Regions from separate parts of the Shewanella sp. Koi 1 genome, predicted to be linked through region 2. Evidence: riboswitches for the same ligand, from Rfam matches in the RefSeq annotation. Region 2 holds a riboswitch; the other holds the start of a gene.
What was found. A riboswitch is a leader RNA that binds a small molecule or an ion and turns the genes downstream of it on or off. The one in region 2 is predicted to bind thiamine pyrophosphate.
Positions count from the first base shown of each region.

Region 1: linked by a shared signal. The riboswitch ahead of ACUZ8J_RS08515 (TonB-dependent receptor) and the one ahead of thiC (phosphomethylpyrimidine synthase ThiC) in region 2 are both predicted to bind thiamine pyrophosphate.

Region 1 covers NZ_JBREJM010000001.1:1,926,082-1,933,317, reverse strand. The annotation lists gene pnuC (nicotinamide riboside transporter PnuC) at 1-419, opposite strand, end outside; gene ACUZ8J_RS08520 (YkoF family thiamine/hydroxymethylpyrimidine-binding protein) at 488-748, opposite strand; gene ACUZ8J_RS08515 (TonB-dependent receptor) at 844-3,042, opposite strand; TPP riboswitch at 3,096-3,206, opposite strand; gene ACUZ8J_RS08510 (YcfL family protein) at 3,378-3,770, opposite strand; gene ACUZ8J_RS08505 (PaaI family thioesterase) at 3,879-4,343, opposite strand; gene ACUZ8J_RS08500 (PaaI family thioesterase) at 4,330-4,857, opposite strand; gene hinT (purine nucleoside phosphoramidase) at 4,854-5,210, opposite strand; gene ACUZ8J_RS08490 (M61 family metallopeptidase) at 5,356-7,122, shown strand.
Region 2 covers NZ_JBREJM010000001.1:2,544,870-2,552,105, forward strand. The annotation lists gene thiE (thiamine phosphate synthase) at 1-1,162, opposite strand, end outside; gene thiC (phosphomethylpyrimidine synthase ThiC) at 1,165-3,345, opposite strand; TPP riboswitch at 3,504-3,602, opposite strand; gene ACUZ8J_RS11215 (hypothetical protein) at 3,777-4,943, opposite strand; gene trhA (PAQR family membrane homeostasis protein TrhA) at 5,218-5,901, shown strand; gene ACUZ8J_RS11225 (NUDIX hydrolase) at 6,000-6,530, opposite strand; gene ACUZ8J_RS11230 (tRNA (adenine(22)-N(1))-methyltransferase) at 6,645-7,236, opposite strand, start outside.

The DNA of each region.
Region 1 (7,236 bases), 620 kb from region 2:
GCCGCATCGAGATAGGGAAAGGAAGCCTGGGTAAAAGTTGCCATCCCATGGCCAACACCAAGGGAAACAATACCCGTCGCAACAATCAACTTTAAATGGGTTTTCAGCGGCCAAGTAGTCACTTTCACCCCTTGATGTTTATCGCCACCTTGGGTCCAGAGCCAGTAACCATAGAGGGCCATGGCCATATAATAGATATTCAGCACCGACTCCATCAGCAGTGCTACTTTCCAAAACAAGACAGTGTAAATGGCCGTGCTGGTAAATGCCGCCGCCCAGCACCAAACGCTTGCCTTCATGGCCAGAAGCAAATAGGCCATGGCCAATACCACGGCTAAGGCTTCCCATGCTGTCATCACATGGACTTCCCCTAGGGCCGCATTAACACTATTGACCAGCGTTAACCATAATTCTGTCATTGCCTTACTCTCATTCAATATCGCTTGCTTGAATCACTTCGCTTTAGCGTTCAAGTTAACTTAGGGCGTTACTCGCTGTGGGCTAAATTCAGCTCACCACCAATAAACTTACATACAAACACGGCTTTGCCCCATTTTTCATGGGCGGCTTGCATCTCGGTCGCGAGCATTGCCATCACGTCTTGATAGTCGCCGCACACTTGCGTCGCCATGGCATTGGTAACACGTTGAATCCTTGGGTAATTATCCAAGCGATGGATAAACCATTTGATCGGGTCAAGATAATTTTCATTAAAGGGATACATGCTAATTTCGGCGGTGAGTTTCATCTTCACTCCTTGGGTCAAATGCTAATAATGCAATCGTCAGGCGGTGACGCAATGAGCGAGCACAGCCTGACATCTGATGTCTCATTCTTCTGGGATTACATAAACTTAACGTTTAGTGTCACCCCAATTTGGCGAGGGTCGCCGTAACGGATATATTGCTTTTCCGCCCAGCCGTTATCCGGCTCATTACCAAAATAGAAACCACGCACGCCATATTCTTCATCGAACAGGTTGCGGCCCCATAAATACGCCGACCAAGCACTCGCCTCGTAACCTAAGCGCGCATTCACAATGGTGTATGGCTCAGAGCGCGAGTCGTTGCTGTCTGAGTAGTAAAACTCACTCTTACCACTCATGTTGACGTTGGCAAACCAACCCGAGTTCGCACGATACGTACCGCCTAAGCTGTAGGTCAAGTGTGGTGAATGGGCCAAATCGCGACCCGTTAAGTCCACATCGCTACCGTATTTATCTTGGTACTGGTAATCGCCGTACGCCGTCTCTAACCAACCTAGGCTTGAGTAAAACTGGAGATTATCGGTGGCATACCAAGTGGCGTCCAACTCGGCACCGTAGTTGTGTGAGCTACCCGCATTTTCAGTGTAGAGGATAAAGCGTTGTGGCTTGTTAGGATCTTGCTGGGATGCGGCCACTTGCTGATCCTGTCTGTCCATATAGAACAGCGCCAGATTCGTATCGATAAGCCCTTCAAACCAATGGGATTTAAGACCGATTTCGTAGTTGTATAGGGTTTCGGTATCAAACTCTTTTTTATCATTGAGTTCGACTGGCAAAGTCATGTTAAAACCGCCCGCCTTGTAACCGCGCGCCACACGGGCGTACACATTATGGGACTCATTCAGCACTTTGCTCAGCGCAATATGGCCGCCCCACATGGTTTCGCTCGGGTCAAAATTATCATTGTTGGTGTCTGAGTAATGGCTATTGCGACGCTCGACACGCAGTCCCACAGACAAGGCATAATCGGCACCTAAATCCGTATCCAGCTGACCAAATACGGCGTAATTGGTTGCTTCATATTCAGAATCTAATACCTCATCGGGCCAAGTATTATATTCAGAATACAGTTGGTTATCTTCTTTAAGGTTCATTGCATAAACCCCAAGTAACCAGTCGGTTGAGCCGGCAAAAATACGGCCTTGGTCGGTCGAGCTTAAGCGGAACTCTTGGGATAAGGTCTTACGCTGACCGGTTTTGTCCCAGAAGTAATCGTACTGACAAGGGGCGAGATTGCCCTCATCCTCACATTGCTTGGAGGCCCAATATTCAGGGTTCGCCCAATCGCCATCGTAACTATAATGGTGATCGGTATTGGCAAATGAAGTCAGCGAGGTTAACTCAAACGACTCAGCGCCCGAGTAAGTTGCTTTAAATCCTGCGCCCGTGGTGCGCTGGCTATCGACACCCGGCTGATCCGAAATAGTATGTTTAGGATCGTTGGTTAAGCTCCAGGCATCGTAGCCGTTATCAAAATCGGCATGCAGCAGAGTTAAATCGAGTTGCAGATTGTCGGTGGCATACCAGCGTAATTTAGCGCGACCAGTAAATTCATCACGACCATTGGTATCTTCTTTATTTAAATACAGATTATCGCGATAACCGTTTTGTTGATGTTGCTGCAGCGACACGCGGTACAACAATTTACCCGAATCGGTTAACGGCCCTGAGCTAAAACCGCTGAAGGTTTGCAAATCGTCATTGCCTAAAGAGACCTCGGCGCCATGTTCAAACACATCGGTCGGGTCATTACTCTTAAGGTAAATCAAGCCCGCTAACGCATTGGCGCCATAGCGGGTACCCTGCGGGCCGCGTAACACTTCGACCTGCTGCAGATCGTACATACTCGACACCATGCCGATACCAGATAAATCTATATCATCAATGATATAACCTACAGATGAGTTAGGCGCGCCTTGATATTGTTCCTGTTCACCCACACCGCGGATCTGGAAATACTTAGGACGTGAGCTGCCACCCGACCAGTTAAAGTTGGCGATGGAATTCATCACATCTTCAAAGTGCTGGGCACTTTCATCTTGAATTTGCTGGGCATCGATAACGGTAATGCTCGATGGCATTTTTTCTAAGCTGGCACTGCGAAAATCTGCAGTCACCACCATGATTTCCATATCATTGCTAGGCTCAGGTTTATCGATAGCATCGGTTTGCGCCCATGCGGCCGTGCTTAACGCCGCCGAAATGGCCAGCGCCAATGGCGCACGCGTTAACGATAAGGAGAAGGTGGAACTCTTGGTAGACTTTTTGTTAGACATAGGACCTCAAATACATGTTTGAGATCCGGCAACGAATAAGCGATTCAGAAGTGTGCTGTTGATTGGCCCATTCCTACGCCGGTATTAGCCGGATCAGGTTCTAAGGGTTCGTCTGATGACATCTCAGTCTGCCACTTTATTGGCAAACACCCCTTGGCGGCGCTAAGTATACATGACAAGCAGGAAAGAACGACACTTTGAAATGAAAAATGCCAGCATTGCTGGCATTTTTTGGCTTAATGGCCGTTTAATCGATATCGACTGGGTGTTAGCGTAACGAAATACCGCTGTATTCTTTAGCCCACACTCACATTCACACTAACACTCGCAAAACGTTAGTTTGAATAAGTCTCGCGCACATAGACATCGAATTTCGCCACTTGTGCATTTGGGGCCACGGCCGATACTTGCAGCTGTTGTTTACCGTGTAATTTCACCGATTTCCAACTGGTGGCTTCATCTTCGATGGTAAAGCCGCTGGCGTCGTACCAAGTAAACTTATATTGCACTCGCATATCGCTTGAGGACTTGCTGACAATCAACGCCGAACCTTGGATAAGATCGCCAACACGGCGCGCCTCAACCCCTTCAACACTGATATCACGGGCAAAACTTTTGCTATCGACGCGGGTTTCTCCCAGTGAGTTCACCGAAATGCCCGCCGTATTAGTACAGGCACCGAGTGTCAGTGCTGCAGCCAAGATTAATCCACTGTAAATTGCTTTCATTTTGTTTTCCCTCACTCACAAAAACCTAGGTGCCGAACAACGGATGGGCAATGACACTACGCCAGCTGAACTTATGCTTAACGTACTCATCCTGCCCTAGCCTCGCGATTAATCGATTAAAAAGTGCGCCCTTGCGGTAGCGATCAACTGCTTACGATTGGTTTGCCAACAATTGATATTCACATTGGCGACCCGTCGACCCTGACGGGTGATACGACATTCGGCGAAGCTGTCCTTATGTAGGCCAGCACGCAGGTAATCAATCGAGAAATCAACTACTTTTGGTACTTTTGCCGTTTGCATAAACACCATTAACTGCACTATGGCTGACATTTCCATAAAACCAGCAATCACTCCACCATGAATCGCGGGCAGGATGGGATTACCGATATTGTCGTCCTTAGCGGGGAGTTTAAAAATCAGCTCGTCGCCAAAACGCTCGACCTTCATGCCAATAAACTTAGCATAAGGTACATGTTCGAGTAGATGACCAAAGTCGTTCAGCTCGGTGGCGCGTTTTACAATTCCCTGCACATCGAGGGTTTTCTGCTCGGTCGGCTTATTTGAGTTCATCTGTCTCTCCTAAGGGCGGCACGGCTTCTCCCATCAAGGCTTGTCTAAAGGCATCGCCCACCATTTCGGGGCTGATCCGCATAAAAGAGCCCACCGCATGGGCGATAGGATCATCAATGCTGTCCTGATAGGCGATGGCGCGGGTAAAGGCAATATTAGATGACAACTTATAGCACTCGGCGAAGCCATAAACTGGCTTATGGGGCTGCGCGGGCTTCATATAATCGACCCGTAAGTCGAGGGTCGGCGAAATTTCTAAGGATTGATATTTTTGAAAAATCGCACTCACTACCGCGCTGCCACAGGCGGTGTCCATCAAGGTGGTGATCACCCCGCCGTGGATAACCCCCGTATCGGGATAACCAATTAACTCAGTGCTATAGGGCAACTCAATCAGTACATGGTGCTCACTGGCTTCGAGCACGGTTAACCCTAAGCGACGGCACTGGGCGAGCTGATCGACAAATCGCTGCGCCATTTGAGTCAGCGGAAAAAAATCAGGATTTACCTTCATTGACCTTGGCTCAGCATGGGTCCCAATGGCTCTCCGCCAACGAGATGAATATGGATATGGTACACTTCCTGTCCGCCATGTTTGTTGCAGTTCATGATCAAACGATAACCATCTTTGGCAATCCCCGCCTCTGCCGCCAATTTGGCCGCCACTGTCATCATCCGGCCGAGTGCAGGCTCATCCGAAGCTTTCATATCATTTGCAGTTGGGATCAAATGATTCGGCACAATCAGAATATGGGTTGGCGCCTTTGGTGAGATGTCTCTAAATGCGGTCACCAGCTCGTCTTGATACAGAATGTCGGCGGGAATTTCGCGGCGGATAATTTTGCTGAAAATGGTTTCTTCGGCCATGGGGAGTCCTCCTTGGGTTAATTGGGATAGTATACTAGCAATTCAACGCTTTGTGTCTCCAGATATTTTGCGTTTCATTTGCCTGTTGTGCGCATTTTTGGCAGCATGACGCCCATTAAAACGCATCGGTTTTACAGGATAAATTATGATCCACTATCACATCATTCCCGTCGATCCCAAGGCGCACTTGTTCGCCGTCACCATGACGGTACAAAAGCCTCACCCTAAACAAGTTTTTAGCCTTCCCGCGTGGCTTCCCGGCAGTTATATGGTGCGGGATTTTGCCAAGAATATTATCGATCTTAAAGCCACGGGCGATAACGGCGAGCCGCTTAAGCTCACTCAGCTGGATAAACAAACCTGGTCGGTCGAACATCAAAGCACCCAACTCACCTTAACCTATCAAGTGTATGCTTGGGACTTGTCGGTACGCACCGCGCACCTCGATATGACCCACGGTTTCTTTAACGGCAGCAGTGTATTTTTAGCCGCCCACGGCTTTGAGGCAGGCTTACACACAGTAACGATGGCGGCGCCGACCGAGCCGAGCCTAAGCGAATGGCGACTCGCGACTCGCATGACACGTCAAAGCGGTGATGAATTTGCCTTTGGTGAATTTTGCGCACAAAGCTATGACGAACTTATCGATCATCCAGTTGAGATGGGGCTATTCACCCACGCCAGTTTTGAAGCCTGTGGCGTGAGACACGATATTGTATTAAACGGTCGCCACCGCGCCCATATGCCGAGACTCTGCCAAGATTTAAAGGCGATTTGCGAATATCAAATCAAGCTGTTTGGCACACCAGCGCCCTTTGAACGTTATCTGTTTATGACAACAGTGCTCGACAATGGCTTTGGTGGTTTAGAACATAGGGCATCGACAGCACTCATGTGCTCGCGCAAAGATTTGCCGCTGTCGATGGATGCACCGATTAATAACGACTACCGCACCTATTTATCGCTCTGCAGCCATGAATATTTCCACAGCTGGAATGTCAAGCGCATCAAGCCAGAATGCTTCTTACCCTATCAACTCGAGGCGGAAACCTATACTCCGCAACTGTGGGCCTATGAGGGCATCACCTCCTATTATGATGATTTCCTTACCTATCGCGCAGGCTTAGTCGATGAGCAAAGCTACCTAGATATGCTGAGCGAAACCTTTACAAGGGTGTATCGCAGTCAAGGCCGCTTTAAACAAAGCATTAAGGACTCGAGCTTTAACGCTTGGACTAAGTTCTACAAACAGGATGAAAACGCCCAAAACGCCATTATCAGTTATTACACTAAGGGCGCACTGTTTGCTCTGTATCTCGATTTAACCCTCAGAAGCGAGACTCAAGGAAAATACAACCTCGACGATCTAATGACCATTCTGTGGCAGGAATATGCCCTGCAAAATCGCGGCACCACAGATGAATGTCATCAAAGGATTGTTGAACGCTTATTGGGGCGCGATTGCCAAGATCTCTTCGCCTATTTAGACAACACCGACGATATCCCGCTGGCACCGCTACTGGCCGAGTTTGGCGTTGAATTGACCCTGAGAGCGAGCCAAGGCGCGCAGGATGTCGGCGGTGGCTCGGCCAAAGGGTATGAGATTGCCTTTGGCGCTAAGACGCAAGCCGCACCAATCGGCCTTAAAGTAACCACGGTCGCCCAAGGCAGCCCTGCGCACCTTGCGGGCTTAAGCGCCGGAGATATCTTAATTGCGGCGGATAATCTGCAGGTGACAGGTCAATTTGAAGCGCAGCTTCAGCAATACCCACTCGGACAACACTTAACCCTGCATTGGTTTAGACGCGATGAATTGATGACGGGAGAACTGATTATTGCCGAGGCGCCAAAGGATACGGTTGCCTTAAGCATCACAGATAAAGACAAACTGCAGGCTTGGTTAGGTCGCTAATTTTTAATGCATTTATATTTAATGCAATAGTCTTTAATGCACTAGTTTTTAGTGCATTAGTCTTAATCCATAAAGCACAAAAGGGGCAATCGTATCGACGATTGCCCCTTTCTA
Region 2 (7,236 bases):
TTATCCTGAGCTGTACCGTCTTCACGCCCGCCGCCAATAACTGCTCGAGTAATAGTAAGTTATCGACAACTGGATAAATCCCTAAGTCAGGATCAAGGCGCTTAAACGCGCCGCATTGCAAATCACTGGATTCACTCAAGCTGTTTTGAGAATAAGCAGTGACGTGAGGATATGCTGTTAAGCTGTGCGGCCAAGCGGTACGCGCGAGTGGCCCTGGGCCTTTGCCAATACCCTGTGCATAAGTTAAACCTTGATTAACATAGGCTTTTGCTACCACAACGGCATCCTGCAATACAAAGCCAAAGGCTAACACCGTGGCGATGGCTGAAGACAGAGTACAACCACTGCCATGATTATGGCGCGTATTTATCCGCGCGCTGCTGAGCCAAAAGCCGCCATTAGCGTCAAGTGGTGAGCAGCCCGTAACCTGATGACAAATCAGCAGATCTTCCGCCAAACACTGATTATTTGTGGCGATACGATGACTTGTGATATCGCTTTGTTGATCGCTTAAGTTATCCCTTGTGCTAATGCCTGTACTTGCCTGAGCCGCAAAATCAATATCCCCCCCCTTGGCTAATACGCTACAAGCTAACTGCGTAGAGAGTTGCATTGCCGCAGCGGCGAACGCTGCTCTTGTGTGAATTGCTGACACTTGTTTGTCTGTGGCGACAGTAAGCCTTGCCAACTCCTGCACATTCGGCGTTATCAGGCTAATCAAGCCCTTAAAGGGAGTAAAATCAAGTGGCCGGCTCGCCGTGCTCTTATCCCCAAGTTCATCCCCACAGCTTGCGACCATCACAGGGTCGAGAATAACGGGGACGAATGGAAACTGGGTTTTAAAACCAGCCAACCAATCGGTAACTAAATGCAGTTGCTGCTGATTCGCGAGTAAGCCAATTTTAATCGCCTGAGGCGGTAGATCGGCTAACAGGGTCGAAAGCTGCGTGAGTAGCATTGCCTCACTCACCGGCTCAACTAAATCCACTGCCACCGAACTTTGGGCCGTTAACGTGGTGATCACGCTGCATCCATGGCCGCCCAAATCCTTGATGGTGGCTAAGTCGGCTTGGATCCCCGCGCCGCCACCGCTGTCGGAACCCGCAATGGTCCAGACGATAGGTTTAGGCGCCACTTGGCTAATATGTTTAGCTGGGGTCATTATCAAACCTCCGCAACCTGTACTATGGATTGGAGTTCTGTCCCGTCCTTATGCTTGGCCGATTCTTTGGCTGTGTTGGCTGTATTGGCTGTATTGGCTGTATTAACATCGCCCAGCGGCAGATACAGTTTGGCGCCCGAGGCCGCAAACTCAGCCGATTTTTGCGCCATGGCCGCCGCTAATTCATCTTGAGTTTTGACTCTGATCTGCTGGATTGCTTCTGTGTTTGATTGCCCTTGTTGAGCAGGGTTTATCGATGCAAGCGCTTCAGCGCTCTCAACATTTTGGCTTGACGAAGCCACTGACAACGTACCCGCCGCTAAACTTGCCGCATAGTCGCGCACATCTTGGGTGATCTTCATTGAGCAGAACTTAGGGCCACACATAGAGCAAAAGTGCGCAACCTTTGCCGACTCCTGTGGCAGGGATTCATCGTGATAGGCACGGGCGGTATCAGGGTCAAGTCCTAGGTTATATTGATCTTCCCAACGAAATTCAAAACGCGCCTTAGATAACGCATTGTCGCGGATCTGCGCGCCTGGGTGACCTTTTGCAATATCGGCCGCATGAGCAGCAATCTTGTAGGCAATCAACCCTTGTTTGACATCCTGCTTATTGGGCAAACCTAAGTGCTCCTTCGGCGTCACATAGCAGAGCATGGCGCAGCCATACCATGCGATCATCGCAGCCCCAATTCCGGAGGTGAAATGATCGTAACCCGGCGCAATATCGGTAATTTGCGGCCCTAGGGTATAAAACGGCGCCTCGGCGCAGTGGATAAGCTGCTTATCCATATTCTCTTTGATAAGTTGCATCGGGATATGTCCAGGCCCTTCGATAATGGTCTGCACATCGTATTCCCAAGCGATTTTGACCAACTCGCCTAAGGTCTCAAGCTCGGCAAACTGCGCCTCATCATTGGCATCGGCAATCGAGCCTGGACGCATACCATCGCCTAATGACAGCGACACATCGTAGGCCACGCACAGCTCACAAATCTCACGAAAATGGGTATAGAGGAAGTTTTCTTGATGGTGGCTCAAGCACCATTTGGCCATGATAGAGCCGCCGCGGGACACAATCCCAGTCACCCGTTTGGCGGTCATGGGCACATAGCGCAATAACACGCCCGCGTGGATGGTAAAGTAATCGACGCCCTGCTCCGCTTGCTCAATCAAGGTATCGCGAAATACTTCCCAGGTCAGGTGTTCTGCAACCCCATTCACTTTTTCAAGTGCTTGATAAATCGGCACTGTGCCAATAGGCACTGGCGAGTTGCGGATGATCCATTCGCGGGTTTCATGGATATACCTTCCCGTAGACAAGTCCATCACAGTGTCCGCGCCCCAACGGGTTGACCAGACTAGCTTTTCGACTTCCTCCTCGATGGAGGACGTAACCGCCGAGTTACCGATATTGGCATTCACTTTCACTAAGAAGTTACGGCCAATAATCATAGGCTCAGCTTCTGGATGATTGATATTTAACGGAATAATCGCGCGCCCACGGGCAATTTCATCGCGGACAAATTCAGGGGTAATAGGTTTACCAATCACAGCGCCGAAGGATTCACCTTGGCCGCGGCGGTTTAAGATTTCATCTTGCACCTCGGCGAGCGCCATATTTTCCCGAATCGCCACATACTCCATTTCGGGGGTAATAATCCCTTGGCGGGCATAGTGTAATTGGCTCACGCGTTTACCCGGTAAGGCGCGGCGAGGACGAACAATCGCACTTGAGCCAGCTTCGAAACGCAAATGATCGAGCCCATCATCCTTCAGGCGTTGCTGGGTAAAATCTGAGGTCGCACAATCGAGCACTTCAGTATCTTGGCGCTCGATAATCCAGGGCAATCTGAGTTTGGCTAAACCTTGGCGCACGTTAATTTGCGCAGCCGGATCGGAATAAGGACCGGCACAGTCATACACAGGAATGGGAGGATTTTTCTCGACTATGGGCGCGGTCGCTGTGCCGCCAATCCGTGTATCGGTTTGCAGAATTTGCCGCATCCCTACACGGAGATCCTCGCGGCTTCCCTGCAAATACAACTTTTGCGAATTAGGGTGTTGTAATGGTTTAAGGGTATCGATAAATGCTTGGGCCTGGGCGCGCGCCGCACGACGACTCGTTTGTGCCTGGATGTTATCGGCAATCGATTCTGAGGACGATTCTAAACTGGACATAAGCAATCTCACTTTAACAAATAAAAATGGGGTTGCTTGTCTGGAGACTTGAGTGTTGAAGCTGAGCCTTGCAAACCCTAAGCGGATTTGCGGACTCAATAACGACTAAATCGGTGGGTTAATACAGGGCAAAAGGTGGCCGCTGATACGATTTAATGGATGTTATTATGCTTGTTTCCTTCGCAGGTTTTAACCTGATCAGGTTCAACGGATCCCGAATAAACGGTCTCAGCCAAGAGGCACTCCGACAAGATGGGCAAAAGTATAGGCAGAAGCGCAGCGAACAAACAAGCGTAATTTCAAGGTAAAAATCAAATTACCAATCAAAAATAAAGAACGAATAACATATTGTATAAAAACAGATTTAATTTTAATAAACTCTATAAACCACAATAAATACCATTTTAGTGAAAATTTATCATAGCTATTTTTCAACCTTTGGGCCGCTTTACCATCATTTTATCCAGCTGCGCCTTAATGGCATCGTCAATTTCTTGATTCATTTTCTTGCCACTGCAATTGAAGGGGAACCCTAAATTCTCCGCATAGGGATTAATTTGGGTGCCGACTTTAACAACCCGATAGCAGGTATCCCCTTTACGGACAATTCGATTGGGATCCAGTTCTAAATCTAAACTGGTGGGGCCGCTAAAATCGTCAGCATTGGGCACAATCAACACCTCCATCTCAGGACTCATTTCTGACAAATTCGACCGTTTGCTGTAATGATTTGCCTGCTCTAGCACTAAATCATCCAAGGCTTGCTCACGCTGACGTTCAAAATAGCGCTGGGTAAATAATCCTACGCTGCCTGCCGCCCCGCCGCCGCTTTGCCCACTTGCCGCTGACTGCTCTGTACTTACCGCTTGTGCCGAGCTTGATTGGACTTCTGACTTATGAGGTTTAATAGCTTCTTTTGCACTCTTCTGGGTTTGGCTTTGTGTTGAGGCGTTAGGTGTTGAGGCGTTAGGCACTGATGTGCTTGGTACTGGTGCTGTTGATTCTGTTACTTCTGATGCTTTTACTTTTGATAATCGGGCACTGACTTCAGGAGGCTTTGCAATCTGCTTTGTAGTTTTTGGCATCGGCTTTACCGTATTAGGCGCTGAAGTTATCGGCTCGCGAGAAACCGCAGACTCTTCCACTGAGATATCTTGAGCCGGATCCGCTGGAGCGGTTTGCGTTGGCGGCGCATAAATAAAATATGCCTTTAATGCTTTGGTTGCAGTTCGAGCATTGGCTGAAGATTCGCTAAACGACAGCCCTAACTGCTCCGACTGGGTTCGCCATAAAAAAATTAATAATAACAGCAGTAAGCCATGGCCCAGGATGACCCAAAACAATGGCTTAAGATTGAAGTAATGCGACCACTCTCGCCAACTGAAGCCTAAGTTGGGTCTGAATGCGCTATCGCTCTCTCTTTGGTTAGCCTCAGTCAAATTGAGGTTTATAGCACTGCCCAAAGACTCTGCATGGGCGCTAAAAGAGGTTGCACAAAAAGGCATAACGGAAAATGGTACAGTCTCATCGTTTGTCACGCGGCCGTACGCATCAAAACTAAGATCATCTTCTGGGGTAATATTTGAGCGAACAGGCAAAATCCATCCCTTAGTACTTAATGGACAAAGTACTTAACAAATCCATGATTACTATTGGGGATTAGAGAAAGTGCATCGCACAAAGTTCCAAGGCGTTGACATTAATCGGTCGTAAATGGGCACCATAATGTTGTACAACTAGATAAGAGCTCGCTAAGTCTCAGTTGATAGTGTCAACCCCAAATAAATTAGCTTACACGTGTAAGCTAATTATAGCTTTCCAATTTATCTACTGATAGACTCAGTCATTATCGCCATCGAGTGGATCAACAGCATGCCAAGCCAGAGTTTGATAGAGCCGCAAATGAGTCATGAAAAACCATTGAACATCAGTAGCTATAGCCTTAGTGAAGAGATTGCCAATAGCATCAGCCATGGTCTAGGGGTGATCGCGGGCGTGGTTGGCTTAGTGTTTATGATCCTCAAAGGCGCCGACCACCTTACCAACATTCAGCTCACAGGTGTTATTATTTATGGCACAAGCCTCGTTCTGTTGTTTTTAAGTTCTACCCTGTATCACAGCGTGACGCATATAGGCTGGAAACATAAACTCAAGATTGCAGACCATTGTGCTATCTACTGCTTAATTGCAGGCACCTATACCCCGCTGATGTTAATCAGCCTGCAAGGACAGCTTTCAACCGTTATCCTCACGGCGATTTGGTCTTTGGCTATTGGTGGAATTTTATTTAAAACTTTGTTTATTCATCGCTTTAAAAAAATGAGCCTAGTGCTCTATTTAGTGATGGGTTGGCTGTGTGTGACTGTGATAGGCGATTTGACGGCGGCGATGTCACCGCTAGGATTTAAGCTTCTGCTATTGGGTGGGTTGTTTTACACCTTAGGGGTGATCTTCTATGTCGGTAAACGCATTCCGTACAATCACGCGATTTGGCATTTATTTGTATTGGCGGGCGCGATGAGCCATTTCTTTTGTATTTATTTAACCGTGATCTAGCCGCTAACACTGTCTTTCCTCACAAGCCATCCTCAGGATGGCTTTTTTATGGCGGCGCTTTAAACCACAGTGCATTAACCCCATCAAGCTGACTTTATCTACAGCAACTCTTCAACGATTCGTTTGAGCAGAAAGGTTTCCCTGTCGATAGATTGCCCTTTATTGACAAACGTCCGTAAGATCGCTTCATTATGGGCAATCGCTTGATGGATGTTGATCCACTCAGGTCGCATCCCATTTTTTATCTCGTGGGCTTCAAGTCTTGGCTCACCTAGGCCGCGATCACCAAGGCTCATATCGATTTCGCACAGGTAACAGTAAGAATCCATATGTACAACATTTGCGCCCTCACGAAACCAGGAACGATATTCCTCATAACGGCCAAATGGCGCTAACACTCTGGCGGCAATGGCGCCGGTTTCTTCCTGCAATTCGCGAATAAGTCCGACTTCGATACTCTCGCCCTTATCCACCCCACCGCCAGGCAAACCATAGTCGCGATATTTTTGAGTATAGAGCAGCAAAATATCTTCCCCCGACAACACTATGGCGCGGGCGGCTTGACGATAAAAAATCTTCGCCTGTTTAAGATTGAGATTGGCAGCTTGGGTGGACTTCAATAAACGCATAATAAAACTCAAGATTAACGGCTTGATAGCATAAACCAACTCGATGGATTTACAGAGTAAAACCGTTTCAACGCCAAGGCTAAGCGCTAAATGACTACATGTTGACCTATGAGGTTAACAATTCAGTTGCTGCAAAATGTGCTGATAGGCCGCCACAATTTGCGACTTGTTTGGCATGCGATGCTCAGGAATACGCTGATAGTGGCCTATGGTTTGGTCAAGATACCGTTTGGCTTGGTTGGTTTTATCCGCATCTAGCCCTTGCCACATGATTGAGCCCGTCGCACTTAAGGGCACTGCTTCAGTTGTTTTTGAACTGGTATTCGTTTTTGAGCAGGCATTGGCCTGAGTTAAATGCAGGATCTCGTAGAAACGTTGGTTTTCTTCGAGTAAATATTCATCTTTAAGGGATAAGCCCAATTCCGCCAACGCGCTGCGCACATGGTAATTATGATGCACGGGACACAAAATAAATTCGAGCAGGCCACCGCCTTGACTAAAGTCATGATTGCTAAAATTATTTCCACTCTGAGCATCACTTTGACTTTGCTGGTTTATAACAATGCTGCGCACCAATTCAACCAGCAACTCACCGCCCACACCCGCAATAATCACCAAGTGCTTGGCTTGTTTGCCGTATTGCGCCAGTGGCAAGGCCGCCACATCGAGGCAATGCACTTGCCATTCACTCTGGGGATTGGCCTGT